3 regions of the Bradyrhizobium sp. S3.2.6 genome follow, and region 3 is predicted to be linked to each of the others. Evidence: predicted binding sites of a transcription regulator. Region 3 holds the regulator's gene; each other region holds the start of a gene.
What was found. Region 3 encodes PhoB, which activates phosphate uptake and scavenging genes when phosphate is short. Its sites were predicted from a motif close to TGTCATNNANCTGTCAT; they were not measured.
Positions count from the first base shown of each region.

Region 1: the regulator PhoB is predicted to act here: its motif matches at 1,461-1,477, upstream of phnC (phosphonate ABC transporter ATP-binding protein).
Region 2: the regulator PhoB is predicted to act here: its motif matches at 2,103-2,119, upstream of phnF (phosphonate metabolism transcriptional regulator PhnF).

Region 1 covers NZ_JBEPOS010000018.1:141,159-144,429, reverse strand. The annotation lists gene phnD (phosphonate ABC transporter substrate-binding protein) at 1-488, opposite strand, end outside; gene phnC (phosphonate ABC transporter ATP-binding protein) at 552-1,361, opposite strand; gene ABID58_RS27115 (transferase hexapeptide repeat family protein) at 1,536-2,192, shown strand; gene ABID58_RS27110 (alpha-D-ribose 1-methylphosphonate 5-triphosphate diphosphatase) at 2,189-3,271, shown strand, end outside.
Region 2 covers NZ_JBEPOS010000018.1:145,495-148,765, forward strand. The annotation lists gene phnE (phosphonate ABC transporter, permease protein PhnE) at 1-341, shown strand, start outside; gene phnE (phosphonate ABC transporter, permease protein PhnE) at 338-1,186, shown strand; gene phnF (phosphonate metabolism transcriptional regulator PhnF) at 1,340-2,068, opposite strand; gene phnG (phosphonate C-P lyase system protein PhnG) at 2,189-2,653, shown strand; gene phnH (phosphonate C-P lyase system protein PhnH) at 2,658-3,266, shown strand; gene ABID58_RS27155 (carbon-phosphorus lyase complex subunit) at 3,270-3,271, shown strand, end outside.
Region 3 covers NZ_JBEPOS010000001.1:715,520-718,790, forward strand. The annotation lists gene pstB (phosphate ABC transporter ATP-binding protein PstB) at 1-451, shown strand, start outside; gene phoU (phosphate signaling complex protein PhoU) at 463-1,179, shown strand; gene phoB (phosphate regulon transcriptional regulator PhoB) at 1,202-1,909, shown strand; gene ABID58_RS03320 (GcrA family cell cycle regulator) at 2,029-2,538, opposite strand; gene ABID58_RS03325 (aspartate aminotransferase family protein) at 2,992-3,271, shown strand, end outside.

The DNA of each region.
Region 1 (3,271 bases), on a different contig from region 3:
ATCTTGTCGAGCTCGAAGCGCGGCACGTTGTTGCCGGAGGTCGAGTTCGGGTCGACGAGGCCCAGGTTCTTGCCCTTGAGGTCGTCAACCTTCTTGTAGGGGCTGGTCGTCTTGACGAAGAACACCGAGTAATAGCCGGTCGAGCCGTCGGCATTGATGTCGTTGGCGAAGGCGTCGGTCTTGACGCCTGTCAGGCGGGCGCGTGCGAACGAGGCCGAGCCGTAGCTCGCGATGTGGATGTTGCCGGCGCGCTGGCCTTCGATAACGGCGGCATAGTCGTTGGCGATGCGCAGCGTGACCTTCACGCCCAGTTCCTTGGAGAGATAGCTCATGAACGGCGCCCAGCGCTCCGTCACGCCCGAGGCGTTCTCCGCCGGAATGACCGCGAAGGTCAGTTCGGGATATTTGACCTTCCAGTCCTCGGCGGAGGCTGAAGTCGTGAACGCAAGCGCGGCGGCGCCGGCAAGAACGAGTCTGCGAGTGATCATGATACCCTCTTCATCTGTTGGGTTCGGTTGACGCAAAATTGGCAATGACGGATGCGCCGCCGCTCAGGCGGCGGCCGCCGTTCCGAGTGCCGGGACGCCCTCGGGCGCCGGCGCAGGTGTGCCGCCCATGACATCGGCGGCCTCCAGATCGTAGAGCTCGCGGGCAACGTGATCGGTCAAATCAGCCGGTGCGCCGTCGAACACCACGCGCCCCTGGGCCATGCCGATCAGGCGGTCGCAATAGCTGCGCGCCAGATCGAGCGAATGCAGATTGCAGAGCACCGTGATGCCGAAATGCTTGTTGATGCGCAGCAGCGCATCCATGACGATCTTGGTGTTGCGCGGATCGAGCGATGCGATCGGCTCGTCGGCGAGGATGATGTCGGGCTGCTGCACCAGTGCACGGGCAATCGCCACGCGCTGCTGCTGGCCGCCGGAGAGCTGGTCGGCGCGCTGCGCGGCGAGCGAAGCGATGTCGAACTGCTCCAGCGCCGACATCGCCAGCGCTTTGTCCTGCTCCGGCCAGGTCTGCGACAACGAGCGCCAAGCCGGCATCTTTGCGAGACGGCCCATCAGCACATTGGTCAGCACGTCGAGCCGGCCGACCAGATTGAACTGCTGAAAAATCATCGCCGAGCGCGCACGCCACTGCCGCAGCTCCTTGCCGCGCAGCGCGGTGACGTCGAGGCTGTCGAACACGATACGCCCCTGCGTCGGCGTCGCGAGCCGATTGATGGTCCGCAGCAAGGTCGACTTGCCGGCGCCGGAGCGCCCGATCACACCGACGAAGCCGCCGGGCGAGATTTGAAACGAGGCGTCGTCCACCGCGGCTTTTGCGCCGAAGCGGCACGTCAGACCTTCAACCACCAGCATGCAGGGCTCCAGAGTAGCTGGGACCTACCGCTATCGCCGACGCTTGACACTTGTGTGACACGCGCGGTGCGGTGCGGCGTTGCTACACACCTCATCCCCTGTCATCGCATCGTCATTGTCTTGTCATCAAGCCGCTTGATGACGAGCGCCCGCCCTCGAATTCTCGGATGCAGCATGGCCAAGGTGCTTTCGGTCCAACCGACTATCGATCCTTCGGCGCAGCTGCATGAGACCCGGCTCGGCGCCTATACCGAGGTGGGGGCGCGCACGATCCTGCATGAAGTGGCGATGGGCGACTATTCCTACGTCGTCAACGACGCGCAGATCACCTACGCCACCATCGGAAAATTCTGTTCGATCGCGGCGATGACGCGGATCAATCCGGGCAATCATCCGATGCATCGCGCCACGCAGGCGCACTTCACCTACCGCTCCAGCGCCTACTTCCCGGGCGAGAGCGACGACACCGATTTCTTCGACTGGCGGCGCCAGCATCACGTCCATATCGGCCATGACGTCTGGATCGGCCATGGCGCGGTCGTGCTGCCCGGCCGCAATATCGGCACCGGCGCGGTGATCGCGGCCGGCGCCATCGTCACCAAGGACGTGCCGGCCTATACCATCGTCGCCGGCAATCCAGCGCGCATCGTGCGGCGGCGGTTCTCCGAAGAGGTTGCCGGACGGCTTGCAAAACTGGCATGGTGGGACTGGGATCACGACAAATTGCGTGAAGCGCTGCCCGATTTCCGCAAGCTCGCGATTGAAGATTTCCTGACGACATACGAAGCAGGGGCAAGTTCCTCTTCCAGCAAACGAAGCGCGGTCGCGTGACAGACATTTTCATCGAGGGTGGCCGGACCCTGATCGGCTCCGAGCTCGCCGAAACCTCCCTTGCAGTATCGGGATCCGACATCGCGCAGATCGATGCATCTCGCGGCCGCGCGCGGCTGGCGATCGATGCGCGCAAGCTGCTGGTGCTGCCCGGTATCGTCGATCTGCACGGCGACGCTTTCGAGCGGCAGATGATGCCGCGCGCCGGCGTCGATTTCCCGATCGACGTCGCGCTGGCCGACACCGATCGCCAGGCCATCAGCAACGGCATCACCACGGTGTTTCATGCCACGACCTGGTCGTGGGAGCCGGGGCTGCGCAGCGGCGACAATGCACGGCGGCTGCTGGAGGCGATCGAGCGGCAACGTCCGCATTTCGCCGCCGATACCCGCTTCCACCTGCGGCACGAGACCTACAATCTCGATGCCGAGGCCGAGATCGGCCAGTGGCTCGCCGAGGGTCGCGTCGACCTGTTCGCCTTCAACGACCACATGGACGGGGTCGTCGCCGACATCTCCAATCCGCGCAAGCGCAACCGCATGGTAGAGCGCACCGGCCTGTCGAGCGAGGAGTTCGACAAGCTCGTCGTGCATATTGTCTCGCGCGCCGCCGATGTTCCGGCTTCGATCACCCGGCTCGCTGCGGCGGCACGCAGCGCCGAGGTGCGGATGCTCTCGCACGACGATGCGACCCCGGCGATGCGCAGGGACTTTCGCAGCCTCGGCGTGACGCTCGCCGAATTTCCGATCAACGAGGAGACGGCGCGCGAGGCCGCAGATCATGGCGACGCCATCGTCTACGGCGCGCCGAACGTCGTGCGCGGCGGCAGCCACACTGGCTGGACCAAGGCCTCGGACATGATCGCGAAGGGGCTCTGCTCGGTGCTGGCATCCGACTATTACTATCCGGCGCCGCTGCTCGCCGCATTCCGGCTTGCTTCAGACGGCGTGCTGCCGCTGACGGAGGCCTGGAAGCTGATCTCGTCGGCACCGGCGCAAGCCACGGGCCTGACCGATCGCGGCACGCTCGCCGCGGGCCATCGCGCCGACATCTTGCTGGTCGACGATAGCGCGCTGCTG
Region 2 (3,271 bases), on a different contig from region 3:
TTTCCGAGATCGTCGAGAACGCCGACATGAAGCCGGTCGAGGGTATCCGCTCGACTGGTGCGAGCTGGCTATCCTGCATGCGCTTTGCGATCCTACCGCAGGTGACCGCTGGCTATGCCAGCTACGCGCTGCTGCGTTTCGAGGTCAACGTCCGCGAAGCGTCCGTCATGGGCTTTGTCGGCGCCGGCGGTATCGGGCAGGAGCTCGTCGTCGCCATCCGCAAGTTCTATTATTCGGACGTCAGCGCGATCCTGCTGCTCATCATCGTCACGGTCTTCATGATCGACATCTCGACCGGCTGGTTGCGCGGCCGCCTCTTCGGCAAGGAGGCGCGGACGTGACAGGGCCGCAGGAGGTCGACACCGCGCAGATCCGCGCGCGCTACCCTGATGTGTTCGAGCGTCCGGCCGCGGCACGGCTTGCGACGCCGGCCATGATCGTCGCGGCGCTCGGCATCTTCGTTTATGGCCTGATTGATCTCGATTTCTCGCCGTCGCGGCTCTTCAGCGGCCTCAGCCAGCTCGGCTGGATCAGCATGATGATGATCCCGCCCGATCCCGGCTCGTCGCTGCCGATCTATCTGAAGGCGATGGGCGAGACGTTGTCGATCGCGTTGCTCGGCACCACACTGGCCGCGCTGCTCGCGCTTCCGGTCAGCTTATTTGCTGCACGCAATGTCGTGCCGTCGATCATCCTGCGCTTTCCCGTGCGCCGTTTCCTCGATTCGATCCGAGGCGTCGACACGCTGATCTGGGCGCTGGTATGGATCAACGTGGTCGGGCTCGGCCCGTTCGCCGGCGTGCTGGCGATCGCAGTGTCGGATTTCGGTGCGTTCGGCAAACTGTTCTCCGAGGCGATCGAAGGGGCTGATCAGAAGCAGGTCGAGGGCATCCGCGCCTCCGGCGGCAGCGCGCTGCACGAGATCCGTTTCGGCCTGTTGCCGCAGGTATTGCCTGTCATCGCCGGCCAGGTGCTCTACTTCATCGAATCCAACACCCGCTCGGCAACCATCATCGGCATCGTCGGCGCCGGCGGCATCGGTCTCCAGCTCGCCGAACAGATCCGTGTGCTGGAATGGCAGAAGGTGTCGTTCCTGATCCTGATGATTCTGGTCGCGGTCGCCGCGATCGATTTCATCTCGGGCAAGCTGCGGTTTGCGATCATTGGGCGAAGGGCTGTGGCCTGAGTTCGCCTCTCCCCGCCTGCGGGGAGAGGCCGGAATTTGCGAGAGCAAATTCCGGGTGAGGGGGCTCTCCGCGAGTCCGTCTGCCACCGTGATCGCGGAAGCAGCCCCTCACCCCGACCCTCTCCCCGTAAGAACGGGGCGAGGGAGAGCGCCCTACGGCTCCACCAAGAACTCCACCCGCTCCGCCGCAAACCGCGAGTGCTTGGTCACCAGCGGCTTGCCCTCGAGGTCGAGGTCGGTGGCATCGACCACCAGGATCGGCCGGCCCAGCGGGAGATCAAGCCGCGCGGCGTCGGTGGCGTCGACGATGCCGGCGGTGATCCGGGTCGCGCCGCGGTGATAATCGCGGATCCCGTAGTGCTCGAGCATCTTCGTCATCGAGCGTGTCGCGGCAAACACCGTGCCCGCGCCCGGAAACAGTTCCGCAGACAGCCAGGTGGTGGAGACGCAGATCGGCGTGCGATCGGCGAGGCGGATGGCCTCGATTCGGACCAGCGGTGCGCCGGTCTTCAATCCCAGCTCCCGCGCCAGCTCGCGGGTTGCGACATCTTCCGACGTCTCGATCATCCGGCCATGCGGCTCGCGGCCGCCGGCGCCGACGATCTCGGAGAACCGCGTGCGCGAGCGCAGCGGATAAGCGAGCTTCTGCGCTTCGACATAGGTTCCGCTGCCGCGCTCGGCGCGCACGATGCCGCGCTCTGCAAGCGCCGCCAGCGCGCGCCGCACGGTGTGGCGATTGACGCGGTAGGTTTCGGCGATCTCCATCTCGCCCGGCAACCTGTCGCCTGCGGCAAAACGGCCGTCGGCGATGCCGCGCTCGATGCCGTCGGCAACGAGGCGCCATAGCGCGACGCCCGAAGAGGCGGTGTCCTGCATGCTCATGTCGGTGGCCAGCCTAGCTCGAAAATCACACCTTTGTCACGAAACAGTCATGGCGCTCTCGTATCAAGTTGTCTAGTATCATAGACAACTTGGATTCGGCAAGTTCTGTAGAAGAGATCGGTGGATTCGGTGACCCAGCACAACACCCAGCAAGCCCAGCGCCAGGCCGCCATGGCCGTGCTGGCGCACGCGGAGGCGGGCGAGATCGCCGCCCGCCTCCGCACGATCCCCTTGCCTGGCCACCAGGATTTGCGCGCGCCCGAAAACGGCCTGGTGATGCTGCGCGGCCGGGTCGGCGGCGACGGCGCGCCGTTCAACCTCGGCGAGGCGACGGTATCGCGCGCCGCGGTGCGGCTTGCGAGCGGTGAGGTCGGCTTCGGCTACACGCTCGGGCGCGACGGTGAGAAGGCGCGGCTGATCGCTCTGTGCGATGCGCTGGTGCAGTCCCGGGATTTTGGTGCAGCCGTTGAGCGCGACGTTATCGCGTCGTTGCGCGAGCAGCTTATGGTCAGGCGCAAGCAGGCGGCGGAAGAGACCGCTGCGACGAAGGTTGATTTCTACACCATGGTGCGCGGTGAGGGGTGAGGCCATGACCACGATTGCGGAACTGCCGCCCGGTTTCGTCGACAAGGTGTTGTCGGCGCAATCGACCTTTCGTTCGGTCATGGATGCGATGGCGCGGCCGGGTTCGGTCCAGCGCATCGTGCCGATGGCGGGAGCGCCTGATACGATGATGCGCGGCACCGCCGCGATTGCGCTGACGCTGTTTGACCACGACACGCCGCTCTGGCTTGATGCGCGGATGTCGGAAAGCTCCGACGTCCTGAAATGGCTCAAGTTCCACACCGGCGCGCCGGTGGTGCCGGACTCCTCGATCGCGGCCTTTGCGCTGATCGGTGACGGCGGTGCGCTGCCCTCGCTCGAGCGTTTTGCGCTCGGCACCAACGAATATCCGGATCGTTCGACCACACTGATCATTCAGGTCGACAGCCTCGACGCAGGCCGCAGCTTCGAGCTGCGCGGCCCCGGCATCGACGGTGTCGCAACGCTCGAGGCTTCGATCAAGCCGTTCGACCTGTTTGAACGCCTGCGTTTCAACGAGACGCTGTTTCCGCGCGGCATCGACGTGGTTCTGGTCGCCGATGATGCTGTGGTGGCGATCCCGCGCAGCACGCGTGTCATGAGCAAAGGAGGCTGACGCAT
Region 3 (3,271 bases):
CGAGAACATCGCCTTCGGCATCCGTCTCTATGAGAAGATCTCGAAATCCGAGATGGATGACCGCGTCGAGAAAGCGCTGCGCGGCGGCGCGCTGTGGAACGAGGTCAAGGACAAGCTCAACGCCTCCGGCCTGTCGCTCTCCGGCGGCCAGCAGCAGCGCCTCTGCATCGCCCGCACGGTTGCGGTGCGGCCCGAGGTGATCCTGTTCGACGAGCCCTGCTCGGCGCTCGACCCGATCTCGACCGCCAAGGTCGAGGAGCTGATCCAGGAGCTGTCCGAGAACTACACGATCGCGATCGTGACCCACAACATGCAGCAGGCCGCCCGCGTCTCCGACAAGACCGCCTTCATGTATCTCGGCGAGCTGATAGAGTTCGACGACACCAGCAAGATATTCACATCGCCGACCGACCGGCGCACGCAGGATTACATCACCGGCCGGTTCGGCTGAGGAGACGGCACATGGGTTCTGAACATACCGCAAAGGCCTTCGACACCGACCTCCAGGAGCTCACGCGCCTGGTCGCCGAGATGGGCGGCATCGCCGAGCGCATGATCGTCGATTCCGTCGATGCGCTGATCCGCCGCGACGTCGCGCTCGGCCAGCGCGTCGTCGCCATCGACGCCGAGCTCGACACGCTGCAGAAGAAGATCGAGGAGCGCGCCGTGCTCACGATCGCGCGCCGCCAGCCGATGGCGGTGGATCTGCGCGAGATCGTCGGCGCCATGCGCGTCGCGACCGATCTCGAGCGCATCGGCGACCTCGCCAAGAACATGGGCAAGCGCGTCGCGGCGCTGGAGACGGATTTCCATCCGCTCAAGCTGTTCCGCGGCCTCGAGCACATGACCGACCTCGTGCAGCAGCAGGTCAAGTCAGTGCTGGACGCCTATGCCGCGCACGATCTGCCGGCGGCGATGGCGGTGTGGAAGGGCGACGAGGAAGTCGACGCCATCTGCACCTCGCTGTTCCGTGAGCTCCTCACCTACATGATGGAGGATCCGCGCAACATCTCGTTCTGCATCCATCTGATGTTCTGCGCCAAGAACATCGAGCGGATCGGCGACCACGCCACCAACATTGCCGAGACCGTGTTCTACATGATCGAAGGCCAAGCGATCACCGACAAGCGGCCGAAGGGCGACATGACGACCTTCGCCACCACGGTCCCGAACACCTGATTACGCAAGGAGCGACGACCCGATGGGCGCACGCATTATGGTGGTTGAGGACGAGGAAGCTCTGACCGAGCTTCTCCGCTACAACCTCGAAGGCGACGGCTATGACGTCGAGACGGTAATGCGCGGCGACGACGCCGACACCCGCCTCAAGGAGCACATCCCCGATCTGATCGTGCTTGACTGGATGCTGCCGGGGCTATCAGGCATCGAGCTGTGTCGGCGGTTGCGTGCGCGATCCGACACCAAGCAGCTGCCGATCATCATGCTCACCGCGCGTGGCGAGGAGAGCGAGCGGGTGCGGGGCCTGGCGACCGGCGCTGACGACTATATCGTCAAGCCGTTCTCGGTGCCCGAGCTCCTGGCGCGCGTGAAAGGCCTGCTCCGGCGTGCAAGTCCGGAGCGGCTCGCAACCGTGCTGGCGTTCGGCGACATCGAGCTCGACCGCGAAAAGCGCCGCGTGGCGCGCTCGGGCCGGCCGATCGATCTCGGCCCGACCGAGTATCGCCTGCTGGAGTTCTTCCTGGAGCATCCCGGCCGCGTGTTCTCGCGCGAGCAGTTGCTCGACAGCGTCTGGGGCCGCGACATCTACATCGATGAGCGCACCGTCGATGTGCATATCGGCCGCCTGCGCAAGCTGCTCAATCTCGGCCGCGAGCAGGACCCGATCCGCACCGTCCGCGGCGCCGGCTACGCGCTGGACGATCGGTTCGCGAAGGCCGAGCAGGCCTGAAACGGCCTGAGCAGACCTCAACAAAAAAGCGCGCCAAAGGCGCGCCGATCCTTCTCCCGATCGTTCCGGCCCGTGCGCAATTGCGCACCAGGCCGCGACGACGTCGTTTGGAGCTGAGCTTACCGCGCCGGCTTCGCCGGGGCCCGCCTGCGATCCGCTGCCGGCTGATACGCGACCCGCGAGTGCTGGGCGCAATAGGGCAGGCCGGAGAGCGCTTTGCCGCCGCAGAAGAAGAAATCCGGGCTCGAGGGATCGCCGACCGGCCAGTGGCAGGTCGCCTCGTTCAATTCGAGGAGCGACAGCCGCTGGCTCATCGGTACCACGTTGTCGTAGGTGACCGGTTCAGCCTCGACCTCGACCTCGAAAGCCTGCGCCAGCGCGGTATTGCCGCGTGCGATGGGCCTGCTCACCCGCATCATGTGCGGCGCTGGACGCGCCTTGCGCGGCCGCGGAGCTGCCGAAGACGGGCTCTTGGCGCGGCCCGACAAGCCGAGCCGGTGAACCTTGCCGATCACGGCGTTACGGGTGACATTCCCAAGCTCAGCGGCGATCTGGCTGGCCGAAAGTCCGGCCTCCCAGAGCTTTTTCAGCTGTTCGACGCGATCGTCGGACCAGGTCAAAACCGTCATTGCACCCTTTCCTTCGCCGCGCGCCTGCCATCCTGGGGGCCGCACAACGAATGCCTAAGCCTCGAAAAATCCGTGCCGCCAGAATCCCTTAAGGCTCGCCGGGCGCAATGATACGCCCGAACGTTTACGCCGGTACATGAGGACTTTTGGGATCAGAACCGCTGCACGAGATGTCGTATCTGACAAGCCAGACGCTACAATATGGCGTGACTCACGCGCAAGAGTCCGCCGACTCGCTTCCACATGTTCCGTGGCCAAAACCCGCAAATTCGGCACCGCAAGACTACGGAATCTGGGTTTCGCGGGGCTTTCCGGGCGGCATTGACACCAATGGTGCCAAGCATAAGATAGTGATGCGTGCCGCCCTTAAAAGGCGGCACGTTTCGTTTTCCGGACCAATGATGCGCTGCGCAACGCAGTTTCAGGCCGTCCGAAACATCCAAAGAGACCATCATGGCTAACAGCGCAGCGCCGCACTTGCTCCCCGTTTTCGCCAGAACCGACATCGGTTTTGAGCGCGGTGAAGGCGTCTGGTTGATCGCAACCAATGGCGATCGCTATCTCGATTTCACCTCGGGCGTGGCGGTGAATGCGCTCGGCCATGCCCATCCCGCGCTGGTCAAGGCGCTGCAGGAGCAGGCCACAAAACTCTGGCACATGTCGAACCTGTTCCAGAGCCCGGACGGCGAGAAGCTCGCCGCGCGTCTCTGCAACGAGAGTTTTGCGGACTTCG